2 regions of the Flexivirga sp. genome follow, and region 1 is predicted to be linked to the other one. Evidence: riboswitches for the same ligand, from Rfam matches in the RefSeq annotation. Region 1 holds a riboswitch; the other holds the start of a gene.

Region 1 (4,928 bases):
CTCGATCATGCCGCCACCTCCTCCGTCGCATCCTGTATGACGCTGGGCGGCGACACGACGGCGGCCAGCAGGCCGATGACGGCAGCGACCAGCGGCAGCAGATCGACGATCGGCCACTGCGCAGGGGTCGTGGAGGTGTTGAGGTGTGCCGGCGTGATCTGTGCCGCCAGGATCATCAACGCCCCGGCGGCCAGACCACTGGCGGCCACGGCGCAACCAACCACCCCGAACGGATCCACGCGGTAGCGGGTGACCGCGCGCTCACGCGAGGAGCAGAGCAGCCCCAGTGCGGCGAGCGCCACCCCGAGCACGAACGCCGGCCACCGGAAGAGTGTCGGTGCGCGGTCGTCCAGGACACCGAAGATGCCGATGCAGACGGCGATCAGGCCGGCCAGTGTCAGCACGCCGAGGATCCGGCGGGTCCGCTTCGGCGTCGAGCCGCGACGCCCGTAGCCTCGCGAATCCATCGCTGCCGCGAGCAGCAGTGAGCGGTCCAGCGCATCGGCCAGCACCGGGACGATGACTCGGCGCACGACGTGCCACTTGCCACCGTCGGCGTCGGCCCGCAGCCGCTGCGCTCGGCGCACCCGTCGGATGCTGTCCGCCAGCTGCGGGAAGACCGAGACGGCGACGACCACCACCGTGCCGATGTCGTAGAGGCTGATGGGTACCACCTTGAGCAGTCGCTTCGGGTTCGCCAGTGAGTTGGCTGCGCCGATGCAGATGATCATCGCGGCGAGCCGCAGGCCGTCATACAAGCCGTCGAGCAGGTCGGACAGGTGCACCGGGCCGAGCAGTGAGACACCGGCGGCCCACTGCGGCAAGGGGATTCGCGGCAGGTCCAGCACCACGGGCCCGGCGCCGGCCGCGCCGAGCAAGCACCGGAAGGCGACCCGCACGACGACGACGAAGAGTCCGAGCAGCAGGTAGAGCCGCAGCGATCGCGACCACGGCGCATTGCCGCGGCGCAGGACGACCACGAAGCAGGAGACCCCGATCAGCAGCAGCAACAACAGCGGGTTGGTGGTGAACGAAGCCGCCACCGCCAGTCCGATCGCCCACAACCACCAGGCGACCGGATGGACCGGTGCGGGCAGCCGTGTCGCCCTGGTGGGATGTCTCGGATCCACTGTCAGTTGCGCCGGCGGAGGAACGCTACTGCGCTGCCGCCGATGGCCAGCGCCGCGAGGACGCCACCACCCACGACGGTGGTCGCATTGATGGTGGACGACTTCTCCGCGTCCTTGATCTTCTTGTCGCTGTTGACGATCGGCGCACCGGCGGCATTGGTGGGCCCCCCGCTGGAGGTGCCCGTGACGCCCGCTCCGGTCGAGGACGTCGCCGAACTCTTGCGGTGCGCGGACGTCGAGGCGCCGGCCGACCGGGACGCTGCCGTCTTCTTGTTCTTCGCGGTATGCGTGCCGGCCGCGGTCGACGACCCGGACGTCGAGCCGGTGGTGGACTGCGGTTGCGACCCACCGCGGTGCTTCGGTGCGGTGCTGTGCGGGGGCGGTGGCGCGGTGGTGGTCGTATGGCGCGGCGCCGGCGGCGCCGTGGTGGTGTGCGCGGGCGGCGGCTTCGGCGCCGCGGGCCGGCTCGGGGTGTACCGGGGCGGGTAGTTGGTGCCGCCCTCGCTGAACGCCCAGCCCTCGAAACCGCCGGGGATGACATGGCTGCTGGAGGCGCCTTCGCCGCTGGAGGTCCAGGACCCGCCATTGGGCGCCTGGGTGTACCACCAGTGCGCATTCGGCGGAGGCGTGCGCCCGCACGACTCGTGGTAACCACCGGGCAGCGTGGCCGATGCCGACGGCTGCCCGTAGATGCGGCAGATGAAGGCCAGTCCGTACTGCCGGGTCCCCTCCACCGGGATCCCGGCGGCCTGCAACGCCTGCAGACCGGTGGCGCCGCTGCCGACCGGCGAGCACCGGACCGCGATCCCGCCGCCGAGGCCACGGAAGTCGACCACGACGGTCACCCCGGAACTGGTCTTGCACACGCCGTTGTAGCCGGCGGCCTGCGCCGGCGCGGCCGATCCGGCATACGCGAAGGTGGTCGCCGAGGCGGCGAGCGCGAGGGCTGCGACGGAGCGCACCGTGCGGCTGGGCATGCGCGTGAGTCCTTTCGTGTCGGGACTTCTTGCGCGCGACACGATCTCGCCCGCGACTGCAGTCCTCGACAGTCGATCCGGTGACGGGTGGGAGCAGGTATTCCGACTCGCGACCGGTCGGCCGCTCACGGCTGCGGGACAGCGCCGGAATCGCACCGGCTTCCCCTGCTCGCACCTGGGTGCCCGACACGGGCACCCGATCCGGAAACGGTAGCACCGCCGCAGCCTGCTCCCGCACCACCGCAGCTTGTGCACGGCGCCGGAATGCCGCAGAGTCTCGCGAGTGACCTCCCCCCGCGCCCTCGATGCCGCAGCCGCCGTCGACGCCGTGGTCGAGTCGGCCGCGCGGTCCGACCGCGTCGTCATCGGGTTGACCGGGCCGCCCGCGGCCGGGAAATCCACCGCCGCCGAGTTGGTCGCCGCCGGCTGCCGGGCGCGCGGGCTGCGCACGGTCGTGGTGCCGATGGACGGCTTCCACCTGGCGCAGGCGGTGCTGGACGCGCGCGGCTGGGCACCGGTCAAGGGTGCGCCGCACACCTTCGACGGCGCCGGCTATGTCGCGCTGCTCGACCGGATCCGCCGGGAGCGGGACGACACCGTCTGGGCGCCGGCGTTCGACCGTGCGCGGGAGGAGCCGGTCGCCGGCTCCATCGCGGTCTCCCCCGGGACACGGGTCGTGCTCACCGAGGGCAACTACCTGCTGCTGGACCGGCCGCCGTGGAGTGCGGTGCCCGGGCTGCTGGATGCGGTCTGGTATGTCGACGTCCCCGACCCGCTGCGCCGCGACCGGCTGATCCAGCGGCACCGCCGTTTCGGGCGCAGTCCCGCGGAGGCTGCCGAGCGTGCGCTCGGCTCCGACGAGCGCAACGCCGAACTGGTCCGGGCGACCAAGGCCCGCGCGGACGGCATACTCCTGCTGCCGTGAACGCGGGTGGCCGGTGCCGGCCGGGCTGCCGCATGTGACCGATCGCACCTCTCGCCATACAGGTTGGCGGGCGCGCGCAGGCAACCTGGCGGGCCGTCGCACGTCTTCCCGGTGTGAGGAGGAACGTGCGAACCGACGGATGGCGGCCGGTCCCCGGCCCGTCGCGGTGCGTCTTTCCCTCCTGCGTCAGCCAGTGGTTAAGGTCTGGGCGAGGGGTTGCGGTGTCATGACACTCAGCACACCCGCCGTGTATGCCGGAAGGCCGAGTCGCTGGGGAGGTCGGATCCATGAGCATGGACCGGCTCCCGCCCACGATGCGATGACTGCGGACGACTCCGTCGATCTGGCGGAGCTCTATCGCACCCACCACCTGCAGATGGTGCGGCTCGCGCGACTGCTCGTCGACGATCTGGCCAGCGCCGAGGACGTGGTGCAGGAGGCGTTCCTCGGGATGCACCGCAACCGCGCGGCCTTGCGTGACTCGCGTGCCGCGGTCGGTTATCTCCGGCAGGCGGTGGTCAACCAGTCGCGCTCGATGCTGCGCCGGCGGCGCACGGTGCGCGCGCATCTGAAGGTCGCCGAGCCGGAGATCGCCCCGCCCGCCGACACCGACGTGATCATCGCCGAGGAGCACCAGGAGGTGCTGCGGGCGGTGGATCAGTTGCCGCCGCGGCAGCGCGAGGTGTTGGTGCTGCGCTACTGGTCCGACATGTCGGAGGCGGAGATCGCCGACGCCCTGGGGATCAGCCGGGGCACCGTGAAGTCCCAGGCGAGCCGTGCGATGGCCACACTCACCACGATCATGCAAGGAGGCGCAACCGATGAATCCGTCTGACCCGCACGACCCGGCGGAGCTGGAGCGCCGCCTGCGCGACGCGTTCGCGGCCAAGGCCCTGCAGGTCTCCGACGCCGATCTCGACCCGGCACGCGAGGCAGAGGTCGTCGCGGTGCTGGAAGCCCAGCGTCGCCGCCATCCGGCGACGCGTTGGTTCGCCGGCATCGGTTCGGCGGCCGCCGCGGCCGCGATCATCGGTGTGGCTCTCGTGGGTCTGCATGACGGGAACACGCGGCAGATGGTCAACGGCCTGCCCCCGGCCGTGACGACGACTTCGTCGTCGCCGGGTTCGAGCACTGTGACCGGCCCGTCGTCCTCGTCCACCGGCGAGCTGGGGCCCGATCTCCAGCAGCCGGCCACCCCCGGGAACGGGCGCACCTCGACGCTGTCCTCGGTGGGATCGTCCGGTGGTCAGTCGACCGTTCCGACGTCGGATGCGTCCACCTCGCCGGACGTGAATCGCACTGCGCTGTCGCACGGTTCGACCGGTGGCTCGGCCCAGTCGTCGCTTCACACCTCCGCGGCACAGCTGCCGCCGGCGATGCCGTCCGAGCTCCCGCAGTCGGGCTCGCTGGGTGATCAGGATTACACGGGCGCGGTGCCGCTGGTGGATCCTTCCGGCGGTCCGGCGCGCATGCTGTCGATGCCGTCGGATTTGACGTGGCAGCGCACTGCGCACACGGACCACACGTTGACGGTGCGGATCACCTATCTGCCCACCGACATCGAGGCCTATTGGCGGGGGACGCTGCCTGCGCAGGGTTGGGTGGCCGACGGTGCGGGCTGGAAGTTCCCCGGCACCTCGTATGCCGTCAGCCCCATCTCCGACAAGGGCAGCTTCACCGTCACCTGGTGATCTGCCGGGTGATTTGTCGGGTGCGGCGGGCTCAGAGCCTGTCGAAGGGTTCGGCGTAACGAAACGTGCCGCCTTTGCCCTCATATCCGCTGAGCGTCCGGACCTGGAAGTAGTCACCCCAGGACGGATCGGGCGCGGTGATCCCTACTTCGCGGGCCGGCACGAATCCGAAGCGGCCGTAGTAACCGGGCTCGCCGAGCAGCGC
Region 2 (4,928 bases), on a different contig from region 1:
GATCATCCGGTTGATCATCCGCAACGACGTCGTCTTGCCGCACCCGGACGGTCCCACCAGGACGGTGATCTGGCCGGTCGGGGCATCGAAGGACAGGTCGTCGACGGCGGTCGCACCGTCGGCGTACTGCTTGACCACCTGCTCGAAGCGGATCATGGTCACCCAACGTAGTGCAGGCCACCGACATCCTGTCGCGTCAGACCCGGCAACGTGCCCGGCGAGCGATGCCTTTCGCGCACGCTGCGAGGCTGCGAGGTCAGGGACGCAGCAGCGTCTGCTGCAGGAACTCGTTCGTATGGCGGTGCCACGCGCGCGCTCGCAGCAGCATCGCGTGGGCGTCGGGCAACTGGACGCTGCGCGCGTCCCCGCCCGCCGCGACGATCCGGCCGGCGAGCCGTGAGCTCTCCCGCGGATCGGTGATGACGTCCTTGCGGCCGTGCAACAGCAGCGTGTGTCGGCCGAGGAAGGGCTCGACGTCGTACTGCCGCGGGATCCACGGCGCCATACCGACGATGCTGACCACCCCCTCGCAGCCGGCGAGTTCGAGTGCGACCCGACCCCCCATCGAATGACCGACCAGCGCGAGCGGCACGCCCGGGTAGAGCTCCTGCAACCGCCCCAGCGCCCACCGAGCATCCACGACCGGTGAGCGGGCGTCACCGTTGTATCCGCGCACCGCGTCGCGCAGCACCGCGGGTGCGATGCGGCCGCCGGCACTGCGCTCGATGCTGCGCGCGACGGCCACCATCCGCAGCACCGGGGGGCTGGCCTTGAAGGTGCGCTGCAGACCGTGTTCGGCGCCGCCGTGCAGCAGCAGGGCGATCGCCTCCGGGCGGTGCCTGCCGTCCGGCAGCGTGAGGAACGGGTGTGCCTCCGGTCGCACCTGCGCGTGCGCCGGACCGACCTCGAAGCGGGGCCTCATGCGGTCACGCTCACAGCTGCGACCGGTGGAAGTTGTCGTAGGACCGGCTCGCGGTCGGGCCCCGCTGGCCTTGGTAGTGAGAGCCGTATTTCGCGCTGCCATAGAGGCTTTCGGCCGGACTACTGAGCTGGAAGAAGCACAGCTGGCCGATCTTCATGCCCGGCCACAGCTTGATCGGCAGGGTCGCGACATTGGACAACTCCAGGGTCACGTGGCCGGAGAACCCCGGGTCCACGAAGCCGGCGGTCGCGTGGGTGAGCAGGCCCAGCCGGCCCAGGCTCGACTTGCCCTCCACCCGTGCGGCGACGTCGTCCGGCAGCGTCACCTGCTCGTAGGTCGAGCCCAGCACGAACTCCCCCGGGTGCAGCACGAACGGCTCGCCCGCGTCGGTCTCGATCAGCCGGGTCAGTTCGTCCTGCTCGGCGGCCGGATCGATGAACGGATACTTGTGATTGTCGAACAGCCGGAAGAAGCGATCCAGTCGGAAGTCGATGCTCGAAGGCTGGATCATCGTCTCGTCATACGGGTCGAGACGCACGCGTCCGGCGTCGATCTGGGCGCGAATGTCGCGGTCGGAGAGCAGCACGGGGGTCACGCTACCCGGCGGGCCCGTGCGCCGGTGGCGCCGCGCGTGGGTTAGACTCCTGCCGGTCCGAAATCGCCCCCGCGGCAGCGTGTCAGGGGAGCGGCTTTCGCGGCACGCGAGTGTAGTTCAATGGTAGAACATCAGCTTCCCAAGCTGAATACGCGAGTTCGATTCTCGTCACTCGCTCTTCACTGCGTTTCTTGTGCTCGACTCCTCACCGCCCTCCTGCGGCTCGGGCTCGCTCGCCCCGCGCCGCAGCCGCGCCGACCGTTGTCTCGCGGACCGTCCACTTGCCCTTCCGTCGCCAACGCTGGTCGCTCACCACCTCGCCGGTTCCACTTCGCACCGCCCGCCTGTGGCTCGGGCTCGCGCCGTTCTGCCGATTTGACACCGGCAAAACTACATGCGTGCAACTACAGCATGTTGGGTCTTGGCAAAGTCGCCACCACTAGATAGTGTGTCTCACGCAGTTGGTTCGCGCACGGACACCGACCGCCACGGCGGTCGTCGATCGTGCCCGAGGAAAGAGGGAAGCCGGTGAGATTCCGGCACTGCCCCCGCAGCGGTGAGTGAGGACGAACGTCGTCATCAGCACTGGGCCGACCAGCCCGGGAAGCGACGACCAGTAGGTGTGCGTCTGGCACGGAGTCACGAGTCCGAAGACCTGCCACTGCCCCGTTCACGTTCGTGGACGGGTCCGACCGCAGCCCGCGCGGGAAGGGCTGACGAACGAGCGGTGGCATGCCCCATCTGCGTGCGCTGCCCGCTCGCCGTCCCTCCTCGCCGGACGACCAGCGAGGACAGACGGGAGACACCGCACGTGGCCATACACGTCACCAAACGCGACGGTTCGCGCGAGCCGTATGACGCAGACCGCATCAACCGGGCGATCGAGAGGGCGGCCGACGGCCTGCCGAACGCCATGTCGATGACCATGCAGATCGCCTCGGAGCTGGCGATCACCCTCTTCGACGGCATCACCACCGAGCAACTCGACGAAGCCGCCATCTCGGTCGCGGTGCAGAACGTCAAGGACGACCCCGACTTCGACGTCATCGCCTCCCGTCTGCTGCTCAAGACGATCTACAAGAAGGTGCTGGGCGACTTCGAGACCCAGTCCGAGCTTGCGTTGCTGCACCAGGCGCGCTTCCCCGGCTACGTCCGCGAGTCGGTCGAGGACGGGCTCTTCGATCCCCGGCTGGCGTCGGCGTTCAACCTGGAGCAGCTCGCGGCCGCGCTCGACCACCACCTGGACGACGGACTGCGCTACATCGGCATCGTCACCCTCAAGAACCGTTACATGGCAACGGATTCCAGTCGTCGACCGCTCGAGGTCCCGGCATACTTCTGGATGCGTGTCGCGATGGGTATGTCGGTGGGCGAGAAGGACCCGACCCAGGCCGCGATCGGCTTCTACCGCAAGATGGCGTCGCTGGACTACCTGGCGGCCGGCTCGACGCTGGTCAACGCCGGCACCGTCACCCCGCAACTGTCCAACTGCTTCGTGATGCAGATGGACGACGACATCGAGCACATCGCCAAGTCGATGCGCGACGTCATGTGGCTGACCAAGGGCACCGGCGGCATCGGCCTCTCGGTCTCCAAACTGCGCTCGGAAGGCAGTCCGATCCGCAGCAACAACACCTCGTCCACCGGGCCGATCCCCTTCATGCACACCATCGACTCGATCCTGCGGGCCGTCTCCCGCGGCGGGAAGAAGTTCGGGGCGCTGTGCTTCTACATGGAGAACTGGCACCTGGACTTCCCGCAATTCATCGATCTGCGGCAGAACGCCGGCGACCCCTACCGACGCACCCGGACCGCCAACACCGCGGTCTGGCTGTCCGACGAGTTCATGAAGCGCGTCGTCGCCGATGACGACTGGTATCTCTTCGACCCGCTGGAGACCCCGGACCTGGTGGAGCTGGTCGGCGACGACTTCTCCCGCCGCTACCAGGAGTATGCCGCTCTGGCCGAGGCCGGGAAGCTGCGCTCCTTCAAGAAGATCCGCGCCCGCGCGCAGTGGAGGTCGATCCTGGTCTCGCTGCAGACGACCTCGCACCCGTGGCTGACATGGAAAGACACCGTCAACCAGCGCGCGCTCAACGACAACACCGGCACGATCCACCTGTCGAACCTGTGCACCGAGATCACGCTGCCGCAGGACCGCGACAACGTGTCGGTGTGCAACCTGGCCTCGATCAACCTCTCGCGACACCTGAATGCGGACGGCGAATGGGACTGGGACCGACTCGCCGAGTCCGCCCGTCTCGCCGTGCGTCAGCTGGACAACCTGATCGACATCACGCGCTCCTCGGTGCCCGAGTCGGAGCACTCCAATGACCGGAACCGCGCGATCGGCCTGGGAATCATGGGCTTCACCGACGTGGTGGAGAAGTTGGGCCTGTCCTACGCCTCGGAGGAGGCGGCCGACCTGATCGACCGGCTGACCGAGTTCATCAGCTGGCACGCCATCGACGCATCGTGTGATCTGGCGGTCGAGCGCGGCGCCTACCCCAACTTCCCGGGATCCGGCTGGTCCCGCGGTCTGGTGCCGATCGACACCCTGGAGACGCTCGAGAAGCGTCGTGGCGTCGAGGTCGACGTGCCGCGGACCGCACGCCTGGACTGGGACGCGTTGCGTGCCCGCGTCCGCGACGGCGTCCGCAACGCCACGCTCATGGCCATCGCACCGACGGCGTCGATCGGCCTGGTCGCCGGCACCACTCCCGGCCTGGATCCGCAGTTCTCCCAGCTCTTCTCGCGCACCACGTCCTCCGGCAAGTTCCTGGAGGTAAACCGCAACCTGGTGGCCGCGCTGCAGGAACGCGGCCTGTGGGACCAGGTGCGGGACGAGCTGCTGCGCTCCCGCGGTGACCTGTCCGTCGTACCCGGCGTGCCGGAGGACCTGCTGGAGGTCTTCCAGACTTCCTTCCAGCTGCCGGCCACGGCATACCTGCAGGTCGCCTCCCGGGCGCAGAAGTGGATCGATCAGGCGATCAGCCGCAACATCTACCTGGAGTCGCGGGACATCGGTGGCATGAGCGACCTGTATGTCGACGCGTGGCGCAAGGGTGTCAAGACGACCTACTACCTGCACATGAAACCGCGCCACCGCGCGGAGCAGTCGACCGTCAAGGTCAACAAGGCCGTCGAAAGCGGCCGGGCCGGAAGCGGATTCGGCTTTGCGCGCAAGGCAGCGACGCACCCGCCCGAGCAGGCAGAAACCCCGAAGACCGCGCCGGTCGCCGAATTCGAAGAGGGCTTCACCTGCCCCACCGACCCCCAGGAACTTCTCGAATGCGAGGCATGCCAATGACATCCACCACTCCCGACACCCAGACGTCCATCCTCGGCACCGGCATCCAGGACGGCCTGTTGCTCAAGCCGATCCGCTACCAGTGGGCATACGACCTGTAC

The links. A riboswitch is a leader RNA that binds a small molecule or an ion and turns the genes downstream of it on or off. The one in region 1 is predicted to bind cobalamin.
Region 2: another riboswitch for cobalamin. It lies ahead of ACTHL4_RS04270 (ribonucleoside-diphosphate reductase subunit alpha); the one in region 1 lies ahead of ACTHL4_RS15640 (hypothetical protein).

What each region holds. Positions count from the first base shown of each region.
Region 1 covers NZ_JBQCGS010000095.1:25,217-30,144, forward strand. Annotated here, with positions in the region: gene ACTHL4_RS15630 (ABC transporter ATP-binding protein) at 1-9, opposite strand, end outside; gene ACTHL4_RS15635 (CbiQ family ECF transporter T component) at 6-1,130, opposite strand; gene ACTHL4_RS15640 (hypothetical protein) at 1,133-2,107, opposite strand; cobalamin riboswitch at 2,183-2,316, opposite strand; gene ACTHL4_RS15645 (nucleoside/nucleotide kinase family protein) at 2,391-3,032, shown strand; gene ACTHL4_RS15650 (RNA polymerase sigma factor) at 3,352-3,867, shown strand; gene ACTHL4_RS15655 (hypothetical protein) at 3,854-4,723, shown strand; gene ACTHL4_RS15660 (GNAT family N-acetyltransferase) at 4,755-4,928, opposite strand, start outside.
Region 2 covers NZ_JBQCGS010000024.1:34,384-39,311, reverse strand. Annotated here, with positions in the region: gene ACTHL4_RS04290 (ABC transporter ATP-binding protein) at 1-156, opposite strand, end outside; gene ACTHL4_RS04285 (alpha/beta hydrolase family protein) at 257-922, opposite strand; gene dcd (dCTP deaminase) at 933-1,508, opposite strand; tRNA gene ACTHL4_RS04275 (tRNA-Gly) at 1,624-1,694, shown strand; cobalamin riboswitch at 1,993-2,194, shown strand; gene ACTHL4_RS04270 (ribonucleoside-diphosphate reductase subunit alpha) at 2,329-4,827, shown strand; gene ACTHL4_RS04265 (ribonucleotide-diphosphate reductase subunit beta) at 4,818-4,928, shown strand, end outside.